4 regions of the Streptomyces sp. NPDC001410 genome follow, and region 1 is predicted to be linked to each of the others. Evidence: riboswitches for the same ligand, from Rfam matches in the RefSeq annotation. Region 1 holds a riboswitch; each other region holds the start of a gene.
What was found. Region 1 has a riboswitch for cyclic di-AMP ahead of ACFY3C_RS37890 (M23 family metallopeptidase). Riboswitches for the same ligand answer to the same signal wherever they lie in the genome.

Region 1 (7,742 bases):
CGCCGAGGCCGGCGGCCAGGGTGGGCAGGAGGTCGGCGAGGGAGCCACTGCCGTACTCGGGCAGCGGTGCGGTGTCGAGGGCGAGCGGTTCCGGGTGGTCCCAGGAAGACAAGGGCTGGGCCATCAGCGCGTGAGGTCCGCGGTCGCCTCGGAGATGGCCTGCGCGAAGGCGAGCGTCTGGCGCACCGTCTCCGGGCCGTCCCCGGCCTCGCTGACGCGCAGGCTGAGGTCGTCCGCCGTGGAGTTGCCCGTGTAGCCGTGGTCGGCCTCGCAGTTGGGGTCGCCGCAGGCGGCGGGCTCCAGGTCGATGCGGCTGACCGCGCCCCAGCCGATGGTCAGCACGACCTCGCGGGGCAGCGTGCCCGGCGTGTACTGCTCCGGGTTCGCGACGACCCGGCTGACCACGACCGACGAGATCCGGCCGAGCTTCACGGACTCCGTGGACGTCGTGGCGTACGGCGTCGGGGAGGTGCTGTCGGCGGCCTGCTCGTCGGTGTGGCTGACGATGAACCGGTTGCCGGTGAGGACGAGCACGGTCACATGCCGCCGCACCTCGTTCTGGTCGAACGTCGTCTCCTGGTGGACCAGGTACGACCGGATCGGCTCGCCGCCCACAGCGGCCTCCACCGCCTCGGACACGAGGGCCGGGTAGTAGCCGCTGCGCTCGATCGCCGTGCGCAGCCCCTGGGTCGTCGTACTGGTCTTGGCCATGGCGTCCATCTTAATCCGTGGGCAAGGGGGGTCCGGGCCAGTTGCGAGCACCTGTGGCGGCCCTCGCACCCGTGCGCGAGTGCCGCGGGACGAGCCCCGACAGGATGTCCAGGCCCTCGGCGGCGATCAGGCAGGAGGCGGGTTCGGGCCCGCCGGCATCCGCTTCGAACGCGACGACGACGGGCGGTGCTTCGCCCAGGGCGCGCACGAGGCGCGCGGTCTCCTCGGCCGTGGGCGCGCGGAAGACGGGGTCCTGGAAGCTGTGCGGACAGCAGACGAAGACCGCGTCGACGAAGACCAGCTCCAGGCCGTGGTGATAGGTGAGGTCGTAACCGGCGGCCAGCCGCAGCTGCCCGCCGTCCCAGACGATCACTTCCCAGTCCCACCAGCTGCCGTCGGGAAGCCGGTGGCCGGCGATCTCCATGCAGCCCCCCTCCCCCCTCAGTAGGCCGGCAGTGTGCGCGGGCCGAGGTCGTCGCGGGCGGGGGGCGGGGCGAGCCGGAGGGTGGCGCCGAGGACGCTCACGCCGTGCTGGGCGACGACGACCGGCTCCAGGGTTACGGCGACGACCTCGGGGTGGTCGTCCACCAGCCGGGACACCCGCAGCAGCAGCTCCTCCAGCGCGGGCGTGTCCACGGGCGTGGAGCCGCGCCAGCCGAACAGCAGCGGCGCCGTCCGGATCGACCGCACCAGCGAGGTCGCCTCGCGGTCGGTGACCGGGATCAGCCGGTGCGCCATGTCTCCGAGCAGCTGCGAGGCGGCCCCGGCGAGGCCGAAGGACAGCACGGCCCCGGCGGCCGGATCGATCACCGCCCGTACGACCGTGTCGACACCCCGGGGTGCCATCCCCTGCACCACCGGCCGCAGCTCCTCGGGCTGCCCGAACAGCTCGGTCAACTCGGCGTAGGCCCTGCGCAGTTGCTCCTCGTCCGCCAGGTCGAGGCGTACGCCGCCCAGGTCGGCCCGGTGCCTGAGGTGCGGGGCGGTGGCCTTGAGGGCCACGGGGTAGCCGAGGGTTCGGGCGGCCTCGGCGGCGGCGTCCGGGGTGGGGGCGGCCAGCGCCCGGCGCACGTGGATGCCGTACTTCTCGAGCAGCTCGCAGGTGTCCGCCTGCCCGATCGTGAGCCCCTGCCCACGCTCCAGCAGCCCTCCGATCAGCTCGGCGGCCCCCTTCTCGTCGATGTCGTCGTACTCCGGCACCCTGCCCGGATCGGCGGCCTCCCGCCGCCACTGGCCGTACTTCACGGCTTCGGCAAGGGCCCGGACGGCGCGCTCGGCGGCGGGATAGGCGGGGATGAGGCGGGAGTCGGCGCCTTCAGGGGTGGGGTCTACCGGGCTTTCAGGGCTTTCGGGAGGGGCTGCCGCTGTGGTGGGCAGTCGGTCCGCGGGGTGGAACGGGTGGGCAACGCCCTCGACGCCGGGCGCCTTCGCGAGGGCTTGTGGTGACGTACTGGCCGCAGCCGACAACGCCTCAGCAAGCCCTCCCAGCTCCACGTGCACCACGAGCACCGGCTTGCCCGGAACGGCAGCCGCAGCCGACCGAAGCGCCTCCGCCAGCTCCGCGTCCCCCGGCGATCCCTCTCCGATCGCCGGGATCGCCGTGACGACGACGGCGTCACACGTCTCGTCCGCCAGCGCCCGCGACAGCGCCCGATGGAAGTCCTGCGCCGTCGCCCCGGTCGTCAGGTCCAGCGGCGGCGACGGCCGCAGCCCCTCCGCGAGACAGCGGTCGTACGTCAGCACGCCGAGCGACTCGGAGTTCCCGACGATCGCCACGCGCGGCCCCGCGGGCAGCGGCTGCCGGGCGAGCAGCAGCCCCGCGTCGACCAGTTCGGTGATGGTGTCCACCCGGATCACGCCGGCCTGCCGCAGCAGCGCGGAGACGGTCGCGTGCGGCAGCCGGGTGGCCCGTACCGCGTGCCCCTGCGGCGCGGAGCCGACCCCCTGCACGACGACCAGCGGCTTCGCCGCCGCCGTGCGCCGGGCGAGGCGGGTGAACTTGCGCGGGTTGCCGATGGACTCCAGGTACATCAGGACGACGTCGGTCTCCGCGTCGTCGTACCAGTACTGGAGGACGTCGTTGCCGGACACGTCGGCCCGGTTCCCGGCGGACACGAAGGTGGACACCCCGGTGACCCCGGTGACGCCTCCCCCGCGCCGGTGCAGCCGGGACAGCAGCGCGATACCGATGGCCCCGGACTGGGTGAACAGGCCGATGCGGCCCGGGCGGGGCATCTCGGGGGCGAGCGAGGCGTTCAGCAGGACGTCCGGCGCGGTGTTGATGACGCCGAAGGCGTTCGGGCCGATGATCCGCATGCCGTACGCGCGCGCGAGCTGGACCAGGGCCCGCTGCCGCTCGCGCCCCTCTGGCCCGCTCTCGGCGTACCCGGCGGACAGCACGACCAGTCCCTGCACCCCGTGCTCGCCGCACTCGGAGACGACCGCGGGCACGTGCTCGGCCGGTACGGCGACGACGGCGAGGTCCACCGGGCCCTCGATGTCCCGCACCGAGCGGTACGCGGGCACCCCGTCGACCTCCTTGAGGTCCTCGGGGAAGGCCTTGTTCACGGCGTACAGACGGCCGGGATGGCCGGCGTCCCGGATGTTGCCGAGGACGCTGCGGCCCACCCCGCCGGGCGCGCGGCCGACGCCGACGACCGCGACGGAGCCGGGTGCCAGCAGCCGCCGTACCGAGCGGGCCTCGGCGCGCTGCTCCCGCGCGCGCTGCACCGCGAGGGAGCGGTCGGTGGGTTCGAGATCGAACTCCAGACGTACGACGCCGTCCTCGAAGCTGCGCTTCTGCGTGTACCCGGCGTCCGTGAACACCTTGATCATCTTGGTGTTGGCGGGCAGCACCTCGGCGGCGAAGCGGCGGATCCCGCGCTCGCGGGCGACGGCGGCGATGTGTTCCAGGAGGGCCGAGGCGACCCCACGGCCCTGGTGGGCGTCCTGCACCAGGAAGGCGACCTCGGCCTCGTCGGCGGGCGCGGAGGCGGGCAGACCGTCGGCACCAATGCGGTCATAGCGTACGGTGGCGATGAACTCGCCGCCGATCGTGGCGGCAAGTCCCACCCTGTCCACAAAGTCGTGGTGCGTGAAGCGGTGGACGTCCTTGGCGGAGAGTCGTGGGTACGGCGCGAAGAAGCGGTAGTACTTCGACTCGTCCGAGACCTGCTCGTAGAAGCTGACGAGGCGATCGGCGTCATCAACGGTGATGGGCCGGATGCGCGCGGTACCCCCGTCGCGCAGCACCACGTCCGCCTCCCAGTGGGCGGGGTACTCGTGCCGGTCCTGCCGGTCCGCCGGGCTCTGCATGGGCCCCAGAGTAAGGCTCGCGTACGACAACGGCGCGAGGCAGTCTGTGCAGGACGGAAGTCGGACCGAGGCCGCGGCCCGACGGCACACCGGAGCGGGACGAAGGACCGTTCCGGGCACGCTTTGCGATATGGGAAACTGGTCTAGACAACCCTGAACACCGAAGGGCAGCAACACATGGCTGAGCGCCGCGTCAACGTCGGCTGGGCCGAGGGCCTCCACGCCCGCCCCGCATCCATCTTCGTCCGGGCCGCCACGGCCGCAGGTGTCCCGGTGACGATCGCCAAGGCTGACGGCAACCCCGTCAACGCGGCCTCCATGCTGGCCGTCCTGGGCCTGGGTGCCCAGGGCGGCGAGGAGATCGTCCTCGCCTCCGACGCCGAGGGCGCGGACATCGCCCTGGACCGTCTGGCCAAGCTGGTCTCCGAGGGCCTGGAAGAGCTCCCCGAGACCGTCTGAGGTATGCCAGGAAGCCGCGTCGCCCTTTCCGGGTGGCGCGGCCTCCGCCTTTTTGGCGCCCGGTCCGGGGAATTCACCACAGGCACACCGAAGGCACACGACCGCGAATTCACGGCGCGCCGGGAAAAGGGCAGCGGAAATACCCGCCCGCCGAATATCCCCTCTTTGTATACGGCGCCCGTGTTAATGCCGCAGGCTCTGCATGTTTACGGCATGTTGCGAGTTCCTCACACGTTCGGAGCGGTCCCCGCCCGAGGTGAACCGCAACCGGTGCGCGCCCGTCGAGCGCTCCGTGTGCATCGCCGTGATCGCCCGCGCGCGCTCGCTGTCACCGCGTGCCACCGCGTCCACGATCGCGCCGTGCTCCGCCCAGGAGTCCACCGGACTCGGCGGCGCCTCCACCGTGTACATCCAGGCGATCTTGTGCCGCAGCTGGGTCAGCATCGAGGACAGCGAGGGGCTTCCGGAGGCCTGCGCCAGCGTCTCGTGGAACCAGCCGCCCAGCGAGCGCAGATCGTCGCTGCTGCCCCGCCTGGCCCGCTCCTGGCCCAGCCGGACCAGCCCTCGCAGCACCTTCAGATGGGCCTCGGTGCGCCGCTGGGCGGCCCGGGAGGCGCCGAGCGGCTCCAGGAGCGTGCGCATCTCCAGCAGGTCTGCGGCCTCCTGCTCGGTCGGCTCGGCCACGCACGCGCCCGCGTGCCGCCGGGTCACCACGAAGCCCTCCGCCTCCAGGGTGCGCAGGGCCTCACGGACAGGGACGCGCGAGACGCCGTAGCGGCGGGCGAGGACTTCCTCGGTGAGGCGGCCGCCGCGCTCGTAGACACCCGCGACGATGTCGTCCCGGATCGCCGTGCACACCGAGTGCGCCGGAATACGCATGACCGACCTCCGCTTTAATCCCCGTGAAACGTCGACGATGGACGCATGTTCCGTGACTCTATTGCAATGAGCCGGAATTTCCGACGGCAGGCCGGAATCCATGGATATTTTTTGGACAGCGGATGCCGCAGGCACTGCGAAAAACGGCGAAAGCCCCGGCTCGTGAGCCGGGGCTTCGGGATGTCGTGCGCCGGAGCGTCAGACGTTCACGCCGTGCTGGCGGAGATAGGCGATCGGGTCGACGTCCGAACCGTACTCGGAGGTCGTACGGGCCTCGAAGTGCAGATGCGGTCCGGTGACGTTGCCGGTCGCGCCGGACAGGCCGATCTGCTGGCCCGGGAGGACCTTCTGGCCCACGACGACGCCGATGGACGACAGGTGGCCGTACTGGGTGTACATGCCGTCGGCCATCCGGATCACGATCTGGTTGCCGTACGCGCCGCCCCACCCGGTGGAGACGACCGTACCGGAGCCGACCGCGTGGACGGACGTTCCGCTGGCCGCGTGGAAGTCGATGCCGGTGTGGGAACCGGAGGACCACAGGGAGCTGCTGGCCTTGTAGCCGGTGGAGACGTACGAGTGCGCGATCGGGGCGACGAAGGCGTTCAGGCGCTTGCGCTCGGCCTCTCGCGCGGCGCGGGCCTGGGCCTCGCGCTCCTTCTTCGCCTCCATGGCGGCCACCTTGGCCGCGGCCTCCTCGGCCGCCTTCTGCCGGGCGGCCACCAGCTGGGCCTCGGCCTGCGCGTCGATCTGCTCGGCGACCGAGTCGCTGGCGGTGATGACCGGGGTGAGGCCGGTGTCCTCGACGGAGTTGTCCGCGGCGAGCGCCGGGCCGGCCGCCAGGGTGCCGACGACACCGGTGGTGGTGAGGGCCGCGACACCGGCCGCCTGAACGGTGGTGCGCTTGACCCGGCCGGGCTTGCGGTGCTTCCCGGTGGCGTACATGAACGCCATGAAGTTGCTGGTCCTTTCCTTCCCTCTCGCCTACCGGGTTAGCTGACGGGTTCGGAGCAGGAAGGTCTCCTACGGACCCCCTCGCCGGTGCGCGGGCGTCCGATTCACCCCAGGGACTGCGGTGGGTCCCCGGCTCCCCTGGCTCGCGCCGTGGGGGGACTCGGCGATGACTGTCCGGTGCCGCGGGCGCGGCGCACTGCCTGACGAACAGCCCGGTCGACGCTATGCGGCCCGACTTTCGATCCCCAAACGGATCCGGGCTTTTGTAGCGCATCCCACAGGCCAGACAGGCAACCTCTGCCCCAATTCGGACATCTGGGGAAGAGTTCCGCACAGCAAAGGGCCCTGACGACCCGTCGGGTCGTCAGGGCCCCCACGCGCGCGGGGCGCGGTGAAGCCGCTACTCGGCTGTCACGACGGTGACTTCGCCGATACCGAGCGCCTCGACCGGCGCCTTGATCTCGGCCGCGTCACCGACGAGAACGGTCACCAGGCGGTCCACCGGGAAGGCGTTGATGACCGCCGCGGTGGCCTCCACGGTGCCGGTGCCGGCGAGCTGCTGATACAGAGTCGCCTGGAAGTCGTCGGGCAGGTACTGCTCGACCTGGTCCGCCAGCGTGCTCGCGACGGCCGCCGCGGTCTCGTACTTCAGCGGCGCCACACCGACCAGGTTCTGCACCGCGACGTCGCGCTCGGCGTCGGTCAGGCCCTCCGCCGCGAGCGTGCGCAGCACCGTCCACAGGTCCTGCAGCGCGGGACCGGTGTTCGGGGTGTCCACGGAGCCGCTGATCGCGAGCATCGCGGCGCCCGTGCCGTCCGGCGCGGAGCGCAGGACCTGCCCGAAGGAGCGCACGCCGTAGGTGTAGCCCTTCTCCTCGCGCAGGACGCGGTCCAGGCGGGAGGTGAGGGTGCCGCCGAGGCAGTAGGTGCCGAGCACCTGGGCGGGCCACATGCGGTCGTGCCGGTCGGGTCCGATCCGGCCGATGAGCAGCTGGGTCTGGACGGCGCCCGGCCGGTCGACGATGACCACCCGGCCGGTGTCGTCGGCGGTCACCGGCGGCACGGGTCGCGGCGCGCCCGGGGTGCCCGTCCAGGCGCCCAGGGTGTCGGCGAGCAGCTCGTCCAGGTCGGTGCCGGTGAGGTCACCGACCACGACCACGGTGGCGGTGGCGGGCCGCACATGGCGGTCGTAGAAGGCGCGCACGGCCGCCGCCTCGATCTTCTCGACCGTCTCCTCGGTGCCCTGGCGCGGCCGCGACATGCGCGAGGTCGCCGGGAACAGCTCCTTGGAGAGTTCCTTGGCGGCGCGGCGGGCCGGGTTGGCCAGCTCGTGCGGGATCTCGTCCAGGCGGTTGCGGACCAGCCGCTCGACCTCGCTCTCGTCGAAGGCGGGCGCGCGCAGGGCGTCGGCGAGCAGGCCGAGG
Region 2 (7,742 bases), on a different contig from region 1:
CCTGGCCCGGGAACTCGGGCTGGGCCGGGAGGCGTTGACCGAGCCGAAGCGGTGAGCGTCCGGTCGGTGCGGTGGTACGGATGTGCCCCGCACCGCCGGGCTCGCGCGGTGCGGGGCACGGACGCCGGCCGTCACGCCACCGACGCGATCCGCATCTTGATGTCGTCCGGCGACAGGGTGCCCTTCGCCGTCACGTGGTCGCCGGAGGACTCGCCGCGCAGCCGGCGGCCGATCCACGGGACGAGGTACTCGCGGGCCCAGTGGACGTCGTCGCGGCGGACCTCCAGGGTGCCCCGGGGCGGGAGCGGCGGCCAGGGCTGCTCCGGGTCGGCCGGGATCTGCAGGCCGAGGGCCTGGCCTGCGCGCAGCGCCACGCGCGTGTGCCCCTCGGGTGAGAGGTGGAGCCGGTCGTCGTCCCACGCCCTGCGGTCCTGGACGGACTTCAGGGACCACAGGTCGAGCACGGGGCACCCGTACCGGTCGGCGATGGCGCGGACGTGCCCGTTGTAGGTGGCGATCTTGCCGCGCAGATGCTTGAGCAGCGGGACGCCACGGGTGTCGAAGCCGGTAGTCACGAGCACGGTGCCCGCGACGTCGGTGAGCTGGGACACGGCCCGCTCGAAACGCTCGGCCACCTCGTCCGGGTCGGTGCCGGGCCGGATGATGTCGTTGCCGCCCGCGCAGAAGGACACGAGGTCCGGGGCGAGTTCGACGGCCTTCGGGAGCTGGTCCGCCATGATCTGGTCGAGCAGCTTTCCGCGCACGGCCAGGTTGGTGTACGCGAAGTCGCCCTCGGGACGCCGGTCCGCGAGCAGTACCGCGAACCGGTCGGCCCAGCCCACGAACGCCCCGTCGGGGCCGGGGTCGCCCACGCCCTCGGTGAAGCTGTCCCCCACCGCCACGTACGACCCGATCAGTGATCTGTTGTCATTCTTCGAATCGTCTGCCACGTCGGACCATGATTCACCTTCGGATGTGACCTACGCGACCGTAGGCAGGGGTTGACGAACGGTGAGATGAGACACCCTTAAATGATTTGCCAATCCTGGAATAACGCCACGGTCAGGCGTGTTGACGGTGCGCACACGCTCAGACGGCGACGCCGTGCGAGCGGAGGTAGCCGAGCGGGTCGATGTCCGAGCCGTAGTTCGGCGTGGTGCGGATCTCGAAGTGCAGGTGCGGGCCGGTCACGTTGCCGGTCGCGCCGGAGAGGCCGATCTGCTGGCCCGCGGTCACGGTCTGGCCGGCCGAGACGGAGAGCTGCGAGAGGTGGGCGTACTGGGCGTAGTAGCCGTCGTTCAGCTTGATGACGACCTGGTTGCCGTACGCGCCGCCCCACCCGGCGGAGACGACGGTGCCGGCGGCGACGGCCTTGAGCGGGGTACCGGTCGGCACGACGAAGTCGACGCCGGTGTGGTGGCCGCTGGACCACATGCTGCCGGCCACGTGGTAGGCGGTGCCGATGGTGGCGCCGACGACCGGGAGGGTGTAGCCGGTGGAAGGCACGGAGGGCACCGAGGGGGCGGAGGGTGCGGTGGCGGCACCGGAGGCCTGGCCCGACTGGGACCGGGCCGGGGATGCCGGCGCCGGGGCGGAGGGCTCGGTGTGCGTCCGGGCCACCTTCGCGCCGAGCGACAGCTTCAGGCCCGGGTGGATCAGCGAGGGGTCCTGGCCGACGGCCTGCCGGTTGGCGTCGTAGAGCCGCTGCCAGCCGCCGCTGACGTGCTGCGCGTCGGCGATCTTCGCCAGCCAGTCGCCGGACTGCACCGTGTAGGTGCGCACACCCGAATTCAGCTGCGCGGCCGCCTTCTTCACGGTCGTCTTTTCCACGGCCGGAAGGGACTGCACGGCCTTTCCGGAAACGGACTGCGTGGTGGCGGCGTGCGCTCCGGTGGCCCCGAGGAGCGGCAGGGCCAGCGCGGCACCGCCGGTTCCGGCGACGGCGATCGAGCGGGTGAGACGCGGGGTCTTGGGACGGCGGTGCTTACCCTTCGTGGGCATGGCGCTTTCCTCTCCGGCGCCTGCGAGGTGAGCTGACGGGTTCGGGCTGGAGCTGCCCGGCCGCGCGGTGCGTGGCTGCACCCCAGCCTGTTCCGGAGACCGGGACAGGCAGTCGTACCTGGCGGGTCCCCCGCTCCTGCCGAACACGGGTGAAGTGTGTGGGGACTCCGGGCGGCGGCAGGATTCGGCGTTCCGTCCGGATTGGTGGCGAACGTAAGCGAGCAAGACGCAACCGGACAAGAAGCAGTTTCCCGGCGTCGGCGTTTCAAGTGATCGAATTCGGGAATTCACGGTCACTCTCCGTGAATTCCCGAATCCTCCCCCTTTTCAATTGCCTTCGCTTTTATGGGGATTACGTGGACATGACGCGCGACGCACGGTCACGAATATGACGCTCCTCACGCGCCGACTTCCCACGCCCCCTTACTCCAGAGCGAGTTGGAATGAAGGCTCCAATTCGGACAGAACACTCAGATGCGGCGTAGCCGGAGAACCGTCGCATCCAGGTCACCCTTCAGTCCGGTGCGCAGCCCGTGGTGCAGCAGGACGACCCCGCGGTGCACTTCGCTCGTTTCGCGGCATTCGTACGACGCCTTCGGGTCGAGTCCGCGCAGCCGCAGCGCCGGCACCGGCTCGCCGTAGTGCTGCGCCTGGAGGCAGGCGAGGACCACGGCCTCGCCCCCGAGGACGTACTGGACGGCGCTCAGACCGCCCGTCGGGGGCCGCAGCCGGTACTGGTCGCCGCGCTGGACGACCGGTCGGATCTCCTTGTAGAGGTCCACCCAGCGACGAGCCTCGGCCAGCTCCTCCCCGGTCCACTCGGTGAGGTCGCCGCCGACGCCGAGGACCCCGGCCATCGAGCTGACGAAGCGGAACCGCAGCGAGCTCTCCCGCCCGTTGAGCTGGGTGTTCGGGCTGTCGGTGACCCAGGCGGCCATGACCCGCGCCGGATGGATCTGGCTGAAGCCGTGCTGGATCGCGAGCCGGTCGAGCGGGTCGGTGTTGTCGGAGGTCCACACCTGGTCGGTACGGCTCATCACGCCGAGGTCGATCCGCCCGCCGCCGCCCGAGCAGGACTCGAAGGCGACCGAGGGATGGGCGGCGCGCAGCCGGTCCAGCAGGGCGTACAGGGCGCGGACGTGGTCCACCCACAGACGCTGCGGGTACGGCTCCCCGGGCCAGCCGGCGTCGGTGAAGCAGCGGTTGAAGTCCCACTTCACGTAGTCGATCGGGGCGCTCGACAGGAGGGTGTCCAGCTGCTCCCAGAGGTACTCCTGGACGTCCTCGCGGGCGAGGTTGAGGACGAGCTGGTTGCGCAGTTCCGTCCGCTTACGTCCCGGTTGGTACTGCACCCAGTCGGGGTGGGCGCGGTAGAGGTCGCTGTCGGGGTTGACCATCTCCGGCTCGACCCAGATGCCGAACTGCATGCCGAGGCCGTGCACCTGGTCGGCGAGGGGCTTGAGGCCGTGCGGGAAGCGGTCGGGGTTGGGCGTCCAGTCGCCGAGGCCGGCCCGGTCACTGGTGCGGGCACCGAACCAGCCGTCGTCCACGACGAACAGCTCGACGCCGATCTCGGCGGCCCGCCGGGCGAGGGCGGCCTGCTGCTCCTCGGAGATGTCGAAGGTGGTCGCCTCCCAGGAGTTGAACAGCACCGGCCGGTCCTGCTCCGCGCCCGGGATGACGTACGCCCGCTGGTAGGCGTGCCAGGTGCGGCTGGCCCCGCCGAACCCGCCGTCGCTCCACAGGCCGGCGAAGACGGGGGTGGTGTACGACTCCCCCGGCTGGAGCAGCAGCAGGCCCGAGTCGTCGTATCCGGCGCCGCCGGTGATCTGCACGCGCGCGTCCGGGAGTTGGGCGACGGCGATCCGCCAGGAGCCGGACCAGCCGAGCGCGCAGCCGTAGACCTCGCCGCGCTCCTCGGTCGCGTCGGCGTCCAGCGCGACCCAGGGCAGGTGCTGGTGGCCGGTGTGGCCGCGGCGGCTGCCGATGACCTTCTCGCCGTAGGTGAGGGGGGCGGTGGTCAGCAGCGACTCGGCGGCCCAGCGGCCGTGCAGCTGGGACAGCCGCCAGCCCTCACGGTCGGGCAGGGTCCAGGTGGCGGCGTCGGCACGCAGCAGCTCCACGCGCGCGTGCGAGCCGTTTTCCATGGTCACCCAGCGCTCCACGACGTCCCCGCGCATCCGGTAGTGCAGGGTGACGGCGAGCCCGTCGTCGTCGAAGCGCAGCCGCAGTTGGTCGCCGTCGGTACCGCCCTCTGTGTCGTACGACACGAAGCGCCACTCGGTGCCGCGCCGCTCCTCGGTGCGCACGGACAGAGCCGGACGGACGAAGCGGGGGCCGCCCTCGACGGGGTACTCCTCGCGGCCGTCGAGCGGGGACTCGAAGGGCCAGTAGGCGGGCAGCGGGCTCAGCGCCAGTGCCTCGGCGTCGGCGAGTGCGATCCGTGGCCCCCAGTGCAGGTGCAGCAGTTCGTCCGCCTCGGTCAGGTGCAGCGCATAGCTGCTGCCGGGGCCCGACAGGAGCCAGGTACGACCGTCTTCGGCGATGTCCACCATCGAGACCTCACAGGTGCCAACAGATCCGCTCAAGTGCGAACATCATTAGGCCCAGCAGCCCCTGGTGGCAACGCCTGTGGACAACTCATTGCCCGAGGTAATCGATGTCGTATCGTCGACGGAGCGCCCGTCGACGAGCCGCGCCGGCGGGGCCGACCGTGAGGAGCCCCCGTGACGCAGCAGGTCCCCTCGACCGAGCCCGAGCTGGCCGGAGTGCGCAATTTCCGCGATGTGGGCGGACTGCCGACCGTGGACGGACGGCGGGTGCGCCCCGGGGCGCTGTTCCGCAGCGGCCACCTCGCGCACGCCACCGAGGAGGACGCGGCCTTCCTCGCGTCCCTGGGCCTGCACACGATCTTCGACTTCCGCAACGCGGCCGACCAGAAGCTGGAGGGCCCGGACGTCGAGCTGCCCGGCGTGCGGAACGTGAACCTGCCGCTGAGCGACCCGGCGGACGGCGCCGAGTTCTGGAAGATGGTCCGCGACGGCGACATCGAGCAGCTGCGCGGCATCCTCGCGGACGGCAAGGCGGCGGCCCGGATGGTCGCCTCGTACCGGACGATCGTCAAGGAGCGCACCGCCGAGCACTCACGGGTCCTGCACGCCATCGCCGAGGACAGCGTCCCCGCGCTGATGCACTGCGCGGCGGGCAAGGACCGCGCGGGCATCTCCATAGCCGTCACACTCCTGGCCGTGGGCGTGGAGCGCGACGCCGTCATCGCCGACTACCTGGAGTCCAACGCCAAGCACCGGCGCTACAAGGTCCGTCGCAACGGCAGCCCGGACACCGCGTACACGCCCGAGGTGATGGAGCTGCTCAGCCCGCTCTTCGACGCCCGCGCCGAGTATCTCCAGGCGGCCTTCGCGAGCATCGAGGAGACGTGGGGCGGCACCGACGCCTACTTCGCGCAGGGCCTGGGGCTCACCCCCGAGACCCGGGAGCGGCTGCGGGAGCGGCTGCTGGACTGAGGGCGCGGTCAGCCCTTGGCGCCCACCGCGAACAGCAGATAGAGGAACGCGGCGAACAGGTGGCCGACGGCGATGTAGATGATCAGCCGGATCCACAGCGAGCGGGGGAACTTTTCCTCGAAGTTGCTCATGACAGCTCTCCAGTGACGGGGCCCAGGCACAGCGTGGCCGTGGGGCTCTGCAGCAGGGTGTGGACGAACAGCAGCTCCACGCCGTCGTGGTCCTCGGCGGCGAGGCGGTGCGGGGTGAGCGAGTCGAAGTGCGCGCTGTCGCCGGGCGTCAGCAGGTGCTCGGTGTCCCCCAGGCGCAGCCTGAGCCGCCCCTTGAGGACATGGAGCCACTCCTCACCGGGGTGGACGCGCACGATGTCGCCCTGGGTGCCGTACGGCACCCGGACGCGCAGCGCCTGCATGCCGCGACCGGGGGCTCCGGCCTGGAAGTAGGTCCAGCCGCCCGCGTGGGTCGGCTCCATGTCGGCGGCGCGCACGACGGCGTCCCGGTCGGCGACCGTCTCGCCGAGCAGCTCCGAGACGGTCGTACCGTAGATACGGGCGAGCGCGAGCAGCATCGGCAGCGAGGGCTGGCGCTGCCCGGTCTCCAGCCGGGACAGGTGGGCAGGCGAGAGCCCGGCGGACCGGGCCGCAGCCTCCAGGGTGAGGCCGTTGCGCCGGCGCAGGGCGCGCAGCTGCGGCGCCACGGCGGGCAGGTCGTCGCCGTGGCCCGCCGGTGGCGCGGCTTCTGAGGCGTTCATGCCTCCATTCAGCCGGATCCTTGCCTCTGCGGCAAATTACTTGCCTCAGAGGCAAAAGCCCGGCTTCAGCGGTTGGCCACCGCCTGCTTGATCAGGGTCTTGCCGAAGTCCCACATCAGGCCGCCGCCGCTGTGCGCGTCGTCCATCACCGCCGTGAAGGCGTCCACGAACCGGTCCACGTCGGCCTCGTTCACGACCAGCGGCGGGATGAGCTTGATGACCTCCAGGTGGTCGCCGGAGACCTGGGTGAGGATCCGGTGCCGTTGCAGCAGCGGTACGACCACCATCTGCGCGAACAGGCCCTTGCGCGCGGCCTGGAGCATGGTCCAGCGGCTGCGCAGCTTCAGCGAGCCGGGCTTCCCGAACTCGATGCCGATCATCAGGCCCCGGCCGCGGACGTCGGCGAGCAGCTCGTACTTGTCGATCAGCGCGGTGAGCCGGGACTTCAGCAGGTCGCCCGTGGTGCGCACCCCGGCGACGATCTGCTCGTCCTCCATCACCGACAGCACGGCGAGGCCGGCCGCCATCGCCTGCGCGTTGGACCCGAAGCTCGCCGAGTGGACCAGGACGCGGTCCATGGACGAGTAGACCTTCCTGAAGATCCAGTCCTTGCCCAGGGTCGCGCCGACCGGGACGTAGCCGCCGGACAGCGCCTTGGCCACGCACACCAGATCCGGTTCGACGCCCTCCTCGTGCTGGTAGGCGTAGAAGTCGCCGGTGCGGCCGAGGCCGGTCTGCACCTCGTCGGCGATGAGCAGCGCCTTGTGCCGGTGCAGCAGGTCCTGCGCGGCGCGCAGATAGCCGGGCGGGGCCTCGTGGACGCCCTTGCCCTGGATCGGCTCCACGATCAGCGCGGCCACGTCGCCCTTCTTCAGCTCCCGTGCGAGCGCGTCGAGATCGCCGAGGGGTACCGCGGTGTCGGGCAGCAGCGGGGCGAAGCCGTCCCGGAAGCCGTCCTCGCCGTTGACCGACAGGGAGCCGGTGGTCAGGCCGTGGAAGGCGTGGTCGCAGTAGAGGACGCGCGGCCTGCCGGTGGCGTACCGGGCGAACTTCAGGGCGGTCTCGACCGATTCGGTGCCGCTGTTGCCGAAGAACACCCGGTCCAGGTGCGGGCTGTGGGTGAGCAGCCGCTCCGCGAGCAGGCCGGGCAGCGGCTGGCAGTCGAAGCGGGTGAGGTCGGCGAGGTCGAGGTCCAGGACGTCGTGCAGCGCCTTGCGGACGACCGGGTGGTGGCGGCCGAGGCCCATCACCCCGAACCCGGCGAGCATGTCCAGGTAGTCGTTGCCGTCCGCGTCGTAGAAGTGGGCGCCCTCGGCGCGCTCGTAGACCTTGTCGAAGCCGATGGTGTGCAGCATGCGCGGGAGCTGCGGGTTCAGGTACTTCGCGTGCAGCTCGTAGCGCTCGGCTCCGCGGTCGGCGAGGAGGGCGCCGAGGTCGAACTCCTTGGTCATTCAGCTTTCTCCTTG
Region 3 (7,742 bases), on a different contig from region 1:
CGCTGCAGGCGACGTACCGGGGCTTCGGCGACGAGGGCGTCGATCTGGCGCAGGCCGCCCTGGAGCGCAACCGGGGGCTGGCGACCGCGCGCACGATGAGTTTCTACCGGCTGGTGGAGGCGCGGGCACACGCACGCGCAGGGGATGCGCAGGCCGCCGGCGCTGCGCTGAAGGCCGCCGAGGGGTGGCTCGAGCGGTCACGGGAGGGTGACAGCGATCCTTCTTGGCTTGGTTTCTATGGATACGACCGTTTTGCCGCTGATGCTGCGGAGTGCTACCGGGATCTGAAGGCACCTCGGCAGGTGCGGAGGTTCACCGAGCAGGCGTTGTCCAAGCCGACGGAGGAGTTCGTGCGGTCGCACGGACTGCGGCTCGTCGTCTCCGCCGTCGCCGAGCTGGAGTCGGGGAATCTGGATGCCGCGTGCGAGCAGGGGGTGCGGGCCGTGGAGGTGGCCGGGCGGATCTCTTCCGCTCGGACCACCGAGTACGTGAAGGATCTTCTGCACCGGCTGGAGCCGTACGGGGACGAGCCGAGGGTGGTGGAGCTGCGGGAGCGGGCCAGGCCGTTGCTGATGGCTCCGGCGTAGCCGCGCGACACCCCTCCGGCGTTTGAAGGCGCTGTCAGTGGCGCAGTGCACTATCGAGGTGGGAGGTGGTGCACGGTGCGGGTCGGGGCGTACGACTGTGATGTGCTCGTGGTCGGAGGTGGGATCGTCGGGCTGTCCACGGCGTATGCGATCACGCGGTCCGCGCCGGGGACACGGGTGACCGTGCTGGAGAAGGAGCCGGGCCCGGCCCGGCACCAGACGGGGCGCAACAGCGGGGTCATCCACAGCGGGATCTACTACCGGCCGGGCTCGCTCAAGGCGCGGTACGCGGTGCGGGGCGCGGCCGAGATGGTCAAGTTCTGCGCCGAGTACGGCATCGCGCACGCCGTCACCGGCAAGCTGATCGTCGCCACCGAGCGGGAGGAGCTGCCGCGGCTGCACGCGCTCGTCCAGCGCGGGCGGGAGAACGGGATCCCGGTGCGGGAGCTGGGCGCCGCACAGATCGCCGAGTACGAGCCGGAGGTCCGGGGACTCGCCGCCATCCACGTCGGCACGACCGGGGTGTGCGACTTCGTGGGCGTCGCCCGGCAGCTGGCGCGGGCCTCGGGGGCGGAGATCCGGTACGGGGCCCAGGTCGTCCGGGTGGACCGGCGGCCGGAGCGGGGTGTGGCCGTGCTCACCGCGGGCGGGGACGTCGTGCGCGGGCGGGTGCTGGTGAACTGCGCCGGGCTGTACTGCGACGAGGTGGCACGGCTCACCGGGGACGAGCCCGAGGTGCGGATCGTGCCGTTCCGGGGGGAGTACTACGAGCTGGCGCGGCCCGAGCTGGTGCGGGGGCTGGTGTATCCGGTGCCGGATCCGGCGTTCCCGTTCCTCGGCGTGCATCTGACCCGCGGGATCGACGGGGGTGTGCACATCGGGCCCAACGCGGTGCCGGCGCTGGCCCGGGAGGGGTACGGGTGGGGGGTCGTACGGCCCCGCGAGCTGGCCGGGACGGTGGCGTGGCCGGGGTCCTGGGTGATCGCTCGGCGGCACTGGCGGTACGGGGCGGGAGAGCTGCGGCGGTCGGTGTCCAAGAGGGCGTTTCTGCAGGCGGTGCGGAGGTTGTTGCCCGCGGCGGAGGAGGGGGATCTGGTGCGGGCCCCTGCCGGGGTGCGGGCGCAGGCGGTGCTGCGGGACGGGACGCTGGTGGACGACTTCCTGATCCGGGAGGGGGCTCGGGCTGTGCACGTGCTCAACGCGCCGTCTCCTGCGGCTACTGCTTCCCTGCCGATCGGCCGGGAAGTCGGGCGTCGGGCGCTGGACATGCTCGGCTCGCTGTAGTGCCGTCCCAGGGGCTCTGCCCCCTGGACCCCCTTTTTTGCCCACCCACCCGTCTCGGTGGGTCGAGAAGGCGCCGTCCCGGCCCGGCTCGGCTCAGTGGGCTTCAGTGGCGCCGTAAAATCGAGGCACTGTGTCTGACTCCCTCAACGCCCCCGAAGCCCCCCGGTCCGCTGCTGCCGATGCTGCCGAGCCGGTGTCCTCGCATGTTCCCGGTGTGTCCGTTCGGCAGAGTCGGGCCAAGGGGGAGCCGCGGTTTCCGGACGGGCCCAAGGCTGATCCCGCCGGGTCGCACTTCGAGCGGCGGATCCGGAGTTTCCAGCCGCGCCGGAGCCGGGTGACGGCCGGGCAGGCGGACGCGCTGCAGCGGCTCTGGCCCAAGTGGGGGCTGGACATCGACGGGCAGCACGTGATCGATCTCGGCGAGCTGTTCGGGAACGACAAGCCCGTCGTACTGGAGATCGGGTTCGGGATGGGCGAGGCCACCGCACAGATGGCCGCCGGGGACCCGGACACGAACATCCTCGCCGTGGACGTGCACACGCCGGGCCAGGGAAACCTGCTCAACCTCGCCGACCAGAACGGGCTGTCCAACGTCCGGGTCGGGAACGGGGACGCGATCATCCTGCTCCGGGAGATGCTCCGGCCCGACGCGCTCGACGGGCTGCGCGTGTACTTCCCGGACCCCTGGCCCAAGAAGCGGCACCACAAGCGGCGGCTGATCCAGCCCGAGTTCCTGACGCTGGCCGCGACCCGGCTGAAGCCCGGGGCGATCGTGCACTGCGCGACGGACTGGGAGCCGTACGCAGAGCAGATGCTCGAGGTGCTCGCCGCGCATCCGGACTTCGAGAACACCCAGGCCGACGGCGGTTTCTCGCCACGTCCCGAGTTCCGGCCGCTGACCCGTTTCGAGGGACAGGGACTGGACAAGGGACATGTGGTGAACGATCTGCTGTTTCGTCGCGTACCGCATCAGCAGCAGTAGCAGCCCCTTCGTCCTGTCATCGTTAGGGTCGATGCCGTGGCCATCAGTCCTCCGTACCCGACCTACTCCCCCGGCACCGGAAGCGGAGCGCATCCGCACTGGTGGCAGCGCCGGTGGGCGCGCTACGGAGCGCTGATCACGCTGCTGGCGCTGTCCGGTCTGGTCATCCTCGCGCTGGTGCGCCGGCAGACCGGCACGGAGGGCTTCCTGGTCGGGCTGGGGCTCGCCGTCCTGCCCGTGCCCTGGCTCATAGCCGCCTTCCGGTGGCTGGACCGGGTCGAACCGGGCCCCTGGCGGAATCTGGTCTTCGCGTTCGCCTGGGGCGCCTGCGCGGCGGCGCTGATCGCCATCGTCGCCAACAGTTTCGCCACGAAGTGGATCGCCACCTCCACCGCCGACCCCGCCGGCGCCAACACGCTCGGCGCGACCGTGATCGCACCCATAGTGGAGGAGTCCGCCAAGGCCGCGTCCGTGCTGTTGGTCTTCCTCTTCCGCAGACGCGACTTCACCGGGATCGTCGACGGTGTCGTGATAGCCGGGGTCACCGCAACCGGGTTCGCGTTCACCGAGAACATCCTCTACCTGGGCACGGCCTTCGGGACCGACCAGCTCACCGGTGACCGCGGCATCGCCTCCGTCACCGCCGCCACCTTCTTCGTGCGCATCGTGATGTCCCCGTTCGCGCATCCCCTGTTCACCGTGCTCACCGGCATCGGCTTCGGCATCGCCGCGCTCTCCGCGGAACGGCAGCACGCCCGGCGCGTCCTGGTTCCGCTCGGCGGGCTGCTGCTCGCGATGAGCATGCACGCCTTCTGGAACGGCTCCTCGGCCTTCGGCGAGTTCGGGTTCTTCGCCGTCTACGGCGCCTTCATGGTCCCCGCCTTCGGACTGCTGACGTGGCTCGCGATCTGGACGCGGCAGCGGGAGCTGCGGACCGTGCGGGAGGAGCTGCCGGCGTATGTGTACGCCGGGTGGCTGGGGTCATCCGAGCCGTTCGTGCTCGGGTCGATGCGGGCGCGGCGGATGGCCCGGAACCACGCCCGGCGGCACTTCGGGGGACGGCCCGCGGCTCGGGCCGTCGCGCAGTACGAGGCGTACGCCACCTCGCTGGCGTTCCTGCGGCACCGGGGGCGGCGGGGGCGGGCCGGGGCCGACTTCGTCGTACGGGAGCAGGAGTTGCTCGCCGAGCTGTGGCAGCGCAGGCGCTGCGCTCGGCCTGCGCTGGAGTATGCGGCGAGCGTGGCTGCTCCGGCTCGGCCGTTGTACGGAGCGCCGGTGCCTTACTGGTACGGCTGTCCGGCGGCACCCTACCCCGCCTACAACCCGTACCGGTCTTAGCCGTATCGGTTGCGGAGAGTTCGGCACCACCGGAATGCGCCGTCGTGGCTGAGCACCGTTGCGGCGGAGATAAGGGTCAGGCGGATGCTTCCGTCAGCTGCTTCACTTCCCCGTCCGTGAGCCGCAGCTCCCCCACCCCCAGCAGCGCCGGCAACTGCTCCACCGTCCGCGCCGACGCGATCGGGGCCGTCACCGTCGGCTGGGCGGCCAGCCAGGCGAGGGCGACCGTGGCGACGGGGGCCTCGTGGGCGCCGGCGATCTCGTCCAGGGCCGCGAGGACCTTCTGGCCGCGCTCGGACTCCAGGTGCCTCGCGGCCGAACCGGCGCGGGCGCTCTCGACCGTCGTACCGGGCCGGTACTTCCCGGTGAGGAAACCGGAGGCAAGGGCGAAGTACGGGACCGCCGCGAGGCCCTCACGGGCGGCGAGGTCCTGCAACGGGCCCTCGTAGGTGTCGCGGGAGACCAGGTTGTAGTGGGGCTGGAGGGCGACGTACCGGGCCAGGCCCTCGCGGTCGGAGAAGTCCAGGGAGGCCTGGAGGCGCTCCGCCGAGATGTTCGAGGCGGCGATGTGCCGGACCTTGCCCGCCTTCACCAGCTCGTCGAGCGCGCCGATGATCTCCTCGACCGGGACTTCGGGCTTGTCGAAGTGCGTGTAGTAGAGGTCGATGTAGTCGGTGTCCAGGCGGCGCAGGGAGGCGTCGGCGGCCGCCTTGATGTTGGCCGCGGTCAGGCCCTGGTACTCGGGGTGCTGGCTGACCTTGGTGGCGATGACGACGTCGGAGCGGTTGCCGCGGGCCCTGACCCACCTGCCGATGATCGTCTCGGACTCCCCGCCCTTGTGGCCCTCGATCCACGCCGAGTAGGAGTCGGCGGTGTCGACGAAGTTGCCGCCGGCGGCCGTGTAGGCGTCGAGGACGGCGAAGGAGGTCTCCTCGTCGGCGGTCCAGCCGAAGACGTTGCCGCCGAGGGCGAGCGGGAAGACCTGGAGGTCGGAGGAGCCGAGTGTGCGCAGGGAAGTCATGCTCTACGACAACACCGGCGGTGGATGATCGCATTCCGCCGCCGGTGCCGAGTTCCCGCAAGAGAAGGACGTGTCAGGGGGCGAGGCCCTTGTCGCGCAGCCATGCCATCGGGTCGATGCCGGTGGCCTGGCCGCCCGGGTGGACCTCCAGGTGGAGGTGCGGGCCGGTGACGTTGCCGGTGGCGCCGACGCGGCCGATGACGTCGCCGGTGCTGACCTTCTGGCCGACGGAGACGCTGATCGAGGACTGGTGGCAGAACCACAGCTCGGTGCCGTCGTCCAGGGTGAGGACCGTGCGGTAGCCGTAGGCACCGGCCCAGCCCGCCTCGGTGATGGTGCCGCTGTGGATCGCCTTGATGAGCGTGCCCGTGGGGGCGGCGAAGTCGAGGCCGGTGTGGTAGCCGGAGGACCACATCGATCCCGGCTGGCCGAAGGTGCCGGTGATCGTGTACGAGACGACCGGCAGCTTGTACTGCTTGGCCAGCGCGGCCAGGCGCTCTTCCTCGGCCTTCTTCTCGGCCGCGGCCTCCGCCGCCTTCTTGGCCTCGGCGGCCTTGGCTGCGGCTTCCTTCTGCGCCTTGGCGGCCGCGTCGGCGGCCTGCTTCTCGGCGGTGGCCGCCGCTATCGCGGTGGCCTTGCTGTCGGCCTTGCTCTGCTGCTGCTCGGCCTGGGCCATGATCCGGTTGCGCAGGGCCTCGCCCGCGTCGCTCTGGTCGCTTTCGGCGTCGGTCGTGCCGACGTTGGTCAGCGAGGCCGTGGTGGCCTTGGGCGCGTCGGAGGAGGAGCCGTCGTCGAACAGGGAGCTGACGGAGTCCAGGTCCGGCATGGAGATGGAGACCGGCGGCTTGCCGGTGTGGGCGCTGGCCATGCCGCCCGCGCCGACGGCGGCGATGACACCGACGCCGAGGACCGTGGAGCTGCGGGCGAGTCCGCCGCCGCGCTGCTTGCCCACGCGGTGCCGACCGCGTACCGGCCGGATGGACTCCTCGGTGGGGTTCCACTCCTCCCAGGGGCCCTCGTCGGTGTGCTGAGCGCCGAAGTAACCGAAGGTCTCGGTCTCGCTCGGCATGAACGGGGCTTCTGGAGCAGGCCGGTTGGACGCCACGAAGGCGCACTCCTTTCCTTCCTTCGCCTACCGGGTTAGCTGACGGGTTCGGAGCAGGAAGGTCTCCTACGCGCGTATACCTGCCGTGCTTCCACGGCGGCATCCGCGTGATTCACCCCAAGGTGGTGGTTCCCCGGTTCCCTTGCGGGATTCGGCGCGTGCGCACGGAGCCGCCTCTTGTGACGGCTGGGACGACCGCGCTGCGTTATCGAACGTTAATAGACCCGGACGTCAGATTCCAAGCCGTTCTGCTTGATCATTAACGTTTTTCGGGGCGGACGTAGGCGTCAGGACCGGTGGAAAACGGGCGAGTTGACCAGCATTCAGGAGTCTCGGCAATTTTGATGGTGTCTCAGATGTTATGCGGAGGGCTTCCGTCCGATCACCTTGGGTGACACTGGCGGGGCGTCAGGGCCGCCGTACGGCCAGCAGCGCCATGTCGTCCGTCATCCCGCCTCCGGAGTGCCGGCGCACCTCCGCGGCGAGGCGGCCGAGCAGCGCGCGGGGGTCGGGGAAGCGGCGTCCGGCGAGCCGGCGCAGGGGGTCGTAGAAGCGGCCGTGGGCGTCGCGGGCCTCGGACAGGCCGTCGGTGTAGAGCAGCAGGGTGGCGCCGCTCGGGAAGCCGGACTCGGTCGCGCGGTCGGGCCACCGGCCGAGGTCGGCCATGCCGAGCGGCAGCGCGGGTTCGTGCGCGGCCAGGGTGCGCAGGGTGCCGTCGTCGTGCAGGAGCAGCGGTGGCGGGTGGCCGCGGTTGACGATCCGGACCACACCGTCGCCGCTGCCGCCGTGCGGGAGTTCGGCGAGGACGGCGGTGGTGAAGCCCTCGAAGGCGTCGGTCCCGTCCCGCCGGGTGCCCTCGCGGGCCAGCGCCCGCTCCAGCCGCGCGGCCACCGCCTCCAGCGTGGTCTCCTGCTCGGCGGCCTCCCGGAACGCCCCGATGACCACGGCGACGGCGGCGACCGCGCCCATGCCCTTGCCGCGTACGTCCCCGACGACCAGCCGTACGCCGTGCGGGCTGTTCTGCACCGCGTACAGGTCGCCGCCGATGAAGGCGTCCTCCTGCGCCGCCTCGTACCGGGCCGCGATGTCGAAGCCGGCGATGCGGTCGTCCGGTTCGGGCAGGACGGCCCGCTGGGCGGCCTCGGCGATCTCCCGGGCGGAGGCGAGCCGCTGGTCGCCGAGGCGCAGGACGCGGTTGATGGCGGCGGCCAGCACGGCGACCGTGGCCACGGTGACGACCTCGGTGATCGTGTGCACGTCCGTGGCGGGACCGGTCCGGGTGGTGACGACGACGGTGGCGACCAGGGCGGCGAGGCCGGTGAGGAGCGTGGTGCGCAGCGAGGACAGGGGCGCGGCGATCAGCGGGGCGGCCGTGAAGAAGGGCACGGCGGTGAAGGCGCGCGGCGTGAGCAGGTCGTACCCGAT
Region 4 (7,742 bases), on a different contig from region 1:
CGGGGAGTCGTTGCGGGGGCGGCCGGGCGCCGTGCCGGGGGCCTGGACGACGTACCGGACGACGCCGTCGGGGCCGCGCACGTTCTGCACCAGGATCCGCCCGTTGGCGGACACCACCTCGATGTTGCGCAGGAAACCGAGGAGGGAGCCTTCGGTGGCTACGGTCTGCCGCTCCTGGTCGCAGAGGTCGACGGCCTCGGCAGCTCCCTCGCCCCGGTCCTGGCCCGCGAGATGGGCGGCGCTGATGCCGTACACCGGATCGGCGGACGGGCCGCGGCCGGCGGCCGGCGGACGGCCGGGCTCGTCGTTCTTCGGGTCCTCGTCCAGCAGGGCGCGGACGGCGAGGAGTTCGGCCATCAGGGGCGCGAGCCCGGACAGGGCGCGCTGGGCGCCCTGGTCCCTGAACAGGGCACGCAGGGCGCGTACGGCCTCCAGATCGCGGTCGGCGGTGACCGCGGCCATCAGTCGGCGCATGCCCGGGTCGCGTTCGAACTCGGGGTGGTCGAACAGCACGGCGGCGATCCTGAGGCGCAGGGAGGTGACGGCCACCAGCGCGGCCAGGCTCTCCCGGCCGAGCACCTCGCCGGCCACGCCGAGCACCTGGCCCATGCCCTTCGGCGCCCTGATCGCGGAACCGCCGAGGCCGTCCTTGTTCGTCAGGGCCCGCAGCAGTGCCCACCGGGCGGCGAGAGCGGTACGGGGACGGCGTCGCGCCGAGGCGGTGAGGGCCGGCGCGAACAGCGCGGTGCTGGTGCGTGTGGACACCTCGCGGATGCCTTCGGCGACGTCCATCACGTCCCGTGCGCACCGGCGCAGCAATTCCTTGGTGTCCTGCTCGTCCTGGACGGTCCGTCCGCGTATGTGGCCGTCCGCTCCCATGCGGCGCTCCCTCGGCTCGACGACGTTCGACGGTGCACGACCGCGCCCCGGGGACGCGGTCTCCCTCCTCATCGTCGGCCAGCGGCACCGCGCCCGCACCTTCGTCCGTCCAGGTAGACGATGTGTGCCGGGTCCGGTATCACCGCGCGCGGCTGGGCCTGGACCGGGTGCCGTGACCACGTCCGCCCGACACCCGAATGGCCTACGGGCTCCGCTCCCGGGCAGCGTTGCGGTGCGCACCGGTTACCTGCTCACGCTCACCCTCAGTCCTCGGCCATGAGCCCGGCCGCGACCGTGGCGCCCAGCTCCCAGCAGGCCTGCACATCGGCCTTGCCGGGTTCGCCGGTGACGGTCACCGCCTCGGTGGCGCGGCGCCAGCCGAGGCCGGTGGTGAGGGCCTCGATGGCGCGGACGGCGCCGGTGACGTCGTTGCCGCCGTGGACGTAGTAGCCGAAGGGCCGGCCCCGGGTCTCGTCCAGGCACGGGTAGTAGACCTGGTCGAAGAAGTGCTTGAGCGCGCCGGACATGTAGCCGAGGTTCGCAGGGGTGCCGAGGAGGTAGCCGTCGGCCTCCAGGACGTCGGAGGCGGTGGCGGCGAGGGCGGCCCGCCGTACGACGCGGACGCCCTCGATCTCCGGCGTGGTCGCGCCGGAGACGACGGCCTCGAACATGGCCTGGCAGTTGGGCGAGGGGGTGTGATGCACGATCAGCAAGGTAGGCACGTTCCGAACCCTGCCCTGCGGGTGCCGCGGTCAGCAAACGGCGCCCGGCGCGCGGCATTGTGGGCTGCGGGACGGCAGTGCGACGATGCCGGGCACCTGGTGGGACACGGGAGGAGCGGTCTTGGGCGAGGACGATCAGCGGGCACCGGCAGCCGTGGTGTTCGACGCACTGGGTCTCGACTACGAGAAGGCGTTCGCGTCGTCCGAGGCGCACCGGGCCTCGCTCCGCTGGCTGCTGGACCGGCTGGAGCCGGGCAGCCGGGTGCTGGACGTGGGCTGCGGGACGGGACGGCCGACCGCGCAGACCCTCGCCGAGGCGGGGCACAGCGTGTTGGGCGTCGACGTCTCCCCGGTGATGGTCGAGATCGCCGCCCGGCAGGTGCCCGGGGCCGAGTTCCGGCTGGACGACATCCGTGAACTGCCGCTCGCGGAGGGCTCGTTCGACGCGGTGTGCGGGTACTTCTCGCTGCTGCAGATGTCCCGTGCCGAGCAGTCGGACGTCGTGGGCCGCATGGCGCGTGCCCTGCGGCCCGGCGGGCTCGCGGTGCTGGCCACCGTGCCCCTCGACGTGGAGGCCGTCGAGGCGGTGTTCATGGGGCAGTCGGTGCGGGTGACGAGCTTCGCCGCCGGGGACTTCACGCAGCTGGTGACCGGGGCGGGCCTGACGGTCCTGTCCGAGGAGCACGCCACGTTCTCCCCGGCCCATCCCGGCGCCGTACCCGAGCCGCATCTGTTCCTGCACTGCCGGCGCGACGGGGACTGAGCACCCCTCCCTTTTCACTGCCCCCCTTTATTGCGTACGGCTGTGTCGGCGCCCTCGGTTACAGTGGCCGCGCTCAACAGGAGGGGAGTAGACAGTGCAGGTCAGGGTGGGGTCCGTGCGAGGCCGGGTGGTCCAGGCGGTGGTGCTTGCGGCGGTACTGGGAGGTTGCTCGCAGTCGCCGGACGGGGAGGCGAAGGCGTCGGGGAGCCCGTCGGCCGCCGGGAGCGCGGGGGCGAAGAGCGCGGTCGCGGCGCGCGGCGGCACCGTCGGCGCCGCCGGGTCGGCCTGCGAACTGCCCGTCAGCTTCGACATCGCCAAGAGCTGGAAGCCCAAGGGGATCGACGCCGAGAAGGAGCTGTCGAAGGCGTCGAAGGGCTCGGACGGCGACGTGAACGGAGCGCTCGCGGACGCCTTCCTCCGTCAGGGCCCGGTCACCACCGCCTGTGAGATCGACGCCAAGCCCGCCGGCAAGATCGGCTTCCTGCGGGTGTGGACCGGCGAGCCCGGCAACGCCGACGCGCGCACCGTCCTGCGGCAGTTCGTCGCCGCCGAGGACAACACCAGCAAGGAGAAGTACCGCTCCTTCAGGACTGCCACCGGCCTGTCCGGTGTGGAGGTGGAGTACCTCTACACGAGCAAGCTGCTGGAGGAGACGAAGAAGGAGAGCGCCCTGGCGGTCTCCACGCCCGAGGGCCCGGTCGTGCTGCACCTCGGCGGGATGGACACCGAGGAGCACAACGCGATGCTGCCCGCGTACGAACTCGCCAAGCAGACCCTGCGCGCCCTCTGACGGGCACCGCCGGGCGGGTTCTCAGTCCGGGGTCGTGGCCCGGCCCAGATACGTGAGCGGGCCGGGGTCCGCGACCGGGATCTCGTGGAAGCCGAGCCGGTCGTAGAACGCGCGGGCGGCCGTGTTGACGGTGACCATGCCGAGGTGGACGGCCGGAACGCCCTGTGTGTGCAGGGCGTTCAGCAGCGTGTGCATCAACCGGCGGCCGTGTCCGCGCCCCTGCCAGGGCGGCAGCAGGTCGATGTGCAGGTGGGCGGGGTAGGCGGTGAGTTCGGGTACGAGCATGCGCTCCGGGCGGTGCAGGAGGCCGACCATCTCCTCTGTGGGCGTGCGGGGCTGCGCGGTGGGTTCCGGGTAGCGGTCCACCAGTCGGGGGATCCAGATCCGCCGGAAGTCCTTGACGAACCGCTCGGTGTCCGCCGTACCGACGACGTACCCCACCGCCCGGCCTTCGCCGTCGTCCAGGACGAAGGCGAGGTCCGGGTCCAGGTGGCAGTAGGGCTCGGCGAAGATCGACGGCATCAGGCGAAGGTCCGGATAGAGCGCGCGGGAGTCGCCGCCGTTGTGCGCGGTACGGACGCAGGTGTCGGCCACCGCGTCGCGGTCGGTGGGACGGTAGGGGCGGATCGCGGGGCGGGTGTTCGTGGGTGGCATGTGGACATCCTCATGCCGATGGGAGCGCTCCCACAAGGGGCCGACGGGCTCCGGACGACGCAACGGCGGCCCCGCCGCTGGAGGGTGGGGCCGCCGTTGCGTCGTTCCGTGACGTGCGGTCGGTAGCGATCAGTACCGCAGGCGCTTGGCCCGGAGCAGCATGACGAGGCCGGAAAGGGCCAGCAGCGTGCCGATGGCCGCGGGCCACAGGTGTGCGCCGGTCTCGGCGAGGCCGCCCTGGACGGCCTGGGGTTCGGTCTGGCCGGCGGGGGGCTGCGCCTGTGCGGCCTGACCGCCGGCAGGGGTCTGGGTGGCCTGGCCGACCTCGCCGGCGCCCGAGTCGGACGGTGCGGTCGAGGCGGCCTTGTCGGCCTTGGCGGGAGCGGTCTGCTTGCCCTCGCTGTCCTGCGTGGTCCGGCCGTCCTGCTTGGTGGACTGGCTGTCCTGCTTGGCGGGCTTGTCGTGCTTGGTGGTGTTCGCGGGCGAGGTCGTCGTGTAGGTCCTGGGCTCCTGCGTCGAGTCGGAGGAGGCCGGGGCGGGGTCGGCCGGAGCGCTCGTGGCGGGGTCGGCCGTGGCGCCGCCGGTTCCCGTGCCCGGGGCGTCCGTCGCACCGGTGTCGTCGCTCGGGCTCGGGGCCGTGGTGGCACCGGAGTCGTCACCGCCGCGGGCTCCGCAGGTCCGGCCGGAGTTGATGCAGTCGACCATCTCGCGCATCAGGCCCTCGTCGAAGACGTTGATGAAGTCGCCGTGGTCGGTGACCGGCTTGTGCAGCTGCTCGGGGAAGGAGTCCACCGCGAAGAACGGCACCGTCCGCCCGCCGTCGTTCAGGCTCGGCGCGGCAACGCCGTAGACGATGCGCTGGACCAGCTGCGGGATCGCCCGGAAGCCCTCGGGGCAGGAGCCGTCAGGGCCGGCGAAGGCCACGTGGGTGCGGTGGTTGGCGCTGTCGATGTTGCGGCCGTCCCAGCAGCTCTGGAAGCGGAAGGTGCGCACCACGTCGCTGCCGGACGGGCACAGCGGGTACTTGTCCTTCAGCTGCCTGTCCTCGAAACCGGTGCAGCTCCACGAGGCGTTGGCGTTGGCGGGGCCGTTGACGAAGGCCTTGGCGTCGCCGGTGATGATGCGCAGCAGCCGCGGCATCTCGGTGACCTTGCCGCGCGGGCTGCCCACGAAGGTCAGCGTCACCTGCTTGGCCGTGACGATCTGGCCCGCGTTGCCCTCGGTGCCGCCGCCCGGGGCGCCGGCGTCCCGTTCCTGCTTGCCGTTCTGCAGCCGCAGCACCGGCCAGTAGTACGTGGATTTGTCGCCCTGGTCCACACAGCTGGTCTCGGCGTCGGCCAGGTCCTCGTCGCTGGCGAAGGCGTTGTTGGACTGGTTGCCGATGTAGTCGTGGAAGTGGTGGGCGCCGTTGGAGACACCGGGCGCGACGATCACGTTGTCGGAGTTGAACAGCCCGTTGGCGTTGACACCGCACTCGGAGGTGAACGTGCCGCGCGAGGCGTCGTCCTGCTGGGGCGGGTTCGGCACGTTCGGCTGTACGGAGGTGATGTCCGCGTAGTCGGAGGCGACGGGTCCGTTGCCGCCCTGGCCGGCGCCGTTCTGACCCTGGCCGGTGCCCTGTTGGGCTCCGTCGCTCGGGGCGGCGCCGACCTGGCCGGCGTTGCCGGCCTGGGCGGGGCGCAGGGTGCAGGCGGCCAGGGATTCCAGTCCTTCCGGCCGGTCACCCACCTGGTCGATGGCGACGGCGATCCGCTCGATCGTGGCCGCCCGCTTCTCCTTCAGCGGGTTCATGATGGGCTCGTCCGCGGCCGTGGGGTCCTGGCGGACGGACTCGGCCGACGCCTGGAGTTGCTGGTACGCGGCCGCGATCTGCTGGTCCAGCTGGGCGAGTTCGCCGTCGACGGCCTCACGGGCGCCGTCCGGCACCGTCGTCAGCCGGCTGCCGACGTCCGGGCAGTCGATCGTGGCCATGCCCGCGGAGCGGACCTGCCCGGTCGCGTCGGTGCCGCCGCCCCCGCCCCACGTGCCCTCGCTGGCCGAGGCGTAGACATTGGCCGCGACGAGCCCGCCTCCGCCCAGCATCAGGGCGACCGCTGCGAAGGTCGCGCGTCGTGCACGGGTCGGGCGTCTGCGCGTGTTGCGTCCCACGGAAGTACCTCTGAGTCTGTCGAGCGGCTCGGCATGGAAATCCCCCGCCCCATACGGATCCGAGCGCCCGAGTGTTCAGGCGTCCCGAGGATTCACCAGAATCTCATAGGCACCGCGCCACCCGGAGAGTGACTCATCTCGAATGGCAAGACGAACATCACATATCTGTATCGGACATTGCGCACTTCAACCTTCACACGGGCCACACAAATTGGCTAGGTTGACGACCAGGCCGCACGGCTCCCCCGGCGAACCACGCCGGGCCGCGTGGCCTCCGCCGAATCCGGTGCACCGTGGAGTGCAGCCGGAGCCGGGGACCCGACCGACTTCGGGGTGAATCGGCCAACGCCCTTGCGGGCGGCGGCCGTAGGGCACGCCTTCCGGAACCGACCGCCCGAACCCGACAGCTGACTCGGTAGGCGGAGCACGGAAGGAGTGCGTCCCTTCATGGCGACGGACAGCCGCGACGAGGTTCGGCAGCGGATCAACTCCCTCTACGACCGGGCCGAGGACGAGACGGGGAACTTCAACGCGACACGGGCCATGGCGGGGGCGACACGGAACCGTGGTGTTCCGCTGGCCAAGCGGCCGGCCCGGCGCTCGGATCCGGCCCTCGACGAGGTGGCCAAGCAGTGGTTCGAAGGGGCGCGGGCCAAGCTCGGCCCGTCCGTACCCGCGGTCCTGCCGGCGGACCGGATGCCCGACCGGCAGGCCGCCCCGGCTCGCTCCTCGGACCGAGCCGACCGCGATCGCCCCGGTGGTGACGGGGGGACACCGGGACGGGGTCTGCCGGAGTTGCCCGCCGGACCTTCGGGGCGGACGGGTGCCCGTGCGCTGCCGGAGCTGCCGAGTGGGGGCGCCGCAGAGCTGACCGCGCGGCCCGTGCCCGAACTGACGAGCCGCGCCCTTCCCGAACTGACGAGCCGGGTCATGGAGGTAGCGGCCGACCGCACCGCTCTGGAACTCCCCGGCCGAGCCGCTGCCGAGCTGCCGAGCCGAGCCATGCTGGAACCGGCGGGCCGCACCTCGGTGCAGCCTGCCGCCCTGTCTCTCCCCGCTCTCCCCGCCGCCCCGTCGACCCCGCAGCAGGAGTCCCGGGCACTTCCCGCCCCCGCCACCGGGTCCCGACGTCCTGCCCCAGCCGTGTCCAAGGCGGAGAACCGGCGCAAACTCGCCGCGGCCCGGGACGTGTTGTCCCGCGGCATCGCCCTGCGCACCGCGGCCGCCCAGCCCACTCCCACGCCGGACGCCCTGGGCACCGCGGCGGGTCAGGCACCACAGCCGACCGAGGACCAGTGGCGGGCACCGCAGTGGGCGGCACCCGGTGTGTTCCCGGCGCAGGAGACGGCCACCGTGCTCGGCGCGACCGCGCTTCCCGCCGGCACCGAGCCCTTCAGCCGTCCGGCCGCGACAACCCCTCTGACCGACACGGGCTCCTTCACCGCGCCGCTGCCTGCGGGCCTTCCGGCCGACACGGGGTCCTTCGCAGCGCCCCTTCCGACCGACACCGGGTCCTTCGCTGCGCCCCTTCCGACCGACACCGGGTCCTTCGCTGCGCCCCTTCCGACCGACACCGGGTCCTTCGCTGCGCCCCTTGCGACGACTGGCACCGGCGCCTTCGCCGCGCCGCTCACCGTCGACACCGGGTCCTTCGCCGTACCGCTTCCGACCGATGCTGAGGCTTTCGCCGCGCCTCTTCCAACCGACACAGGCTCCTTCGCCGCGCCTCTTCCCAGCGACACCGGGGCTTTCGCCGCACCCCTTCCGACCGGCACCGGCGCCTACG

Region 2: another riboswitch for cyclic di-AMP. It lies ahead of ACFY3C_RS02915 (peptidoglycan DD-metalloendopeptidase family protein); the one in region 1 lies ahead of ACFY3C_RS37890 (M23 family metallopeptidase).
Region 3: another riboswitch for cyclic di-AMP. It lies ahead of ACFY3C_RS25900 (M23 family metallopeptidase); the one in region 1 lies ahead of ACFY3C_RS37890 (M23 family metallopeptidase).
Region 4: another riboswitch for cyclic di-AMP. It lies ahead of ACFY3C_RS07110 (NlpC/P60 family protein); the one in region 1 lies ahead of ACFY3C_RS37890 (M23 family metallopeptidase).

What each region holds. Positions count from the first base shown of each region.
Region 1 is NZ_JBIAWE010000022.1:141,311-149,052, reverse strand. Features, by position in the region: gene ACFY3C_RS37920 (alkaline phosphatase family protein) at 1-124, opposite strand, end outside; gene ACFY3C_RS37915 (DUF5998 family protein) at 124-720, opposite strand; gene ACFY3C_RS37910 (hypothetical protein) at 722-1,135, opposite strand; gene ACFY3C_RS37905 (GNAT family N-acetyltransferase) at 1,153-4,026, opposite strand; gene ACFY3C_RS37900 (HPr family phosphocarrier protein) at 4,204-4,485, shown strand; gene ACFY3C_RS37895 (GntR family transcriptional regulator) at 4,669-5,364, opposite strand; gene ACFY3C_RS37890 (M23 family metallopeptidase) at 5,563-6,318, opposite strand; cyclic di-AMP (ydaO/yuaA leader) riboswitch at 6,331-6,494, opposite strand; gene ACFY3C_RS37885 (M16 family metallopeptidase) at 6,719-7,742, opposite strand, start outside.
Region 2 is NZ_JBIAWE010000001.1:669,040-676,781, forward strand. Features, by position in the region: gene ACFY3C_RS02905 (TetR/AcrR family transcriptional regulator) at 1-55, shown strand, start outside; gene ACFY3C_RS02910 (SGNH/GDSL hydrolase family protein) at 132-917, opposite strand; gene ACFY3C_RS02915 (peptidoglycan DD-metalloendopeptidase family protein) at 1,090-2,001, opposite strand; cyclic di-AMP (ydaO/yuaA leader) riboswitch at 2,006-2,168, opposite strand; gene ACFY3C_RS02920 (alpha-galactosidase) at 2,472-4,556, opposite strand; gene ACFY3C_RS02925 (tyrosine-protein phosphatase) at 4,728-5,525, shown strand; gene ACFY3C_RS02930 (DUF6126 family protein) at 5,534-5,656, opposite strand; gene ACFY3C_RS02935 (helix-turn-helix domain-containing protein) at 5,653-6,276, opposite strand; gene ACFY3C_RS02940 (aspartate aminotransferase family protein) at 6,342-7,727, opposite strand; gene dxs (1-deoxy-D-xylulose-5-phosphate synthase) at 7,724-7,742, opposite strand, start outside.
Region 3 is NZ_JBIAWE010000012.1:16,154-23,895, forward strand. Features, by position in the region: gene ACFY3C_RS25875 (MFS transporter) at 1-587, shown strand, start outside; gene lhgO (L-2-hydroxyglutarate oxidase) at 663-1,871, shown strand; gene trmB (tRNA (guanosine(46)-N7)-methyltransferase TrmB) at 2,002-2,853, shown strand; gene ACFY3C_RS25890 (PrsW family intramembrane metalloprotease) at 2,890-4,191, shown strand; gene ACFY3C_RS25895 (aldo/keto reductase) at 4,268-5,212, opposite strand; gene ACFY3C_RS25900 (M23 family metallopeptidase) at 5,286-6,317, opposite strand; cyclic di-AMP (ydaO/yuaA leader) riboswitch at 6,325-6,484, opposite strand; gene ACFY3C_RS25905 (PP2C family protein-serine/threonine phosphatase) at 6,726-7,742, opposite strand, start outside.
Region 4 is NZ_JBIAWE010000003.1:110,625-118,366, reverse strand. Features, by position in the region: gene ACFY3C_RS07140 (hypothetical protein) at 1-879, opposite strand, end outside; gene ACFY3C_RS07135 (flavodoxin family protein) at 1,143-1,601, opposite strand; gene ACFY3C_RS07130 (class I SAM-dependent methyltransferase) at 1,687-2,364, shown strand; gene ACFY3C_RS07125 (lipoprotein) at 2,459-3,154, shown strand; gene ACFY3C_RS07120 (GNAT family N-acetyltransferase) at 3,176-3,808, opposite strand; gene ACFY3C_RS07115 (DUF1996 domain-containing protein) at 3,938-5,890, opposite strand; cyclic di-AMP (ydaO/yuaA leader) riboswitch at 6,222-6,393, shown strand; gene ACFY3C_RS07110 (NlpC/P60 family protein) at 6,404-7,742, shown strand, end outside.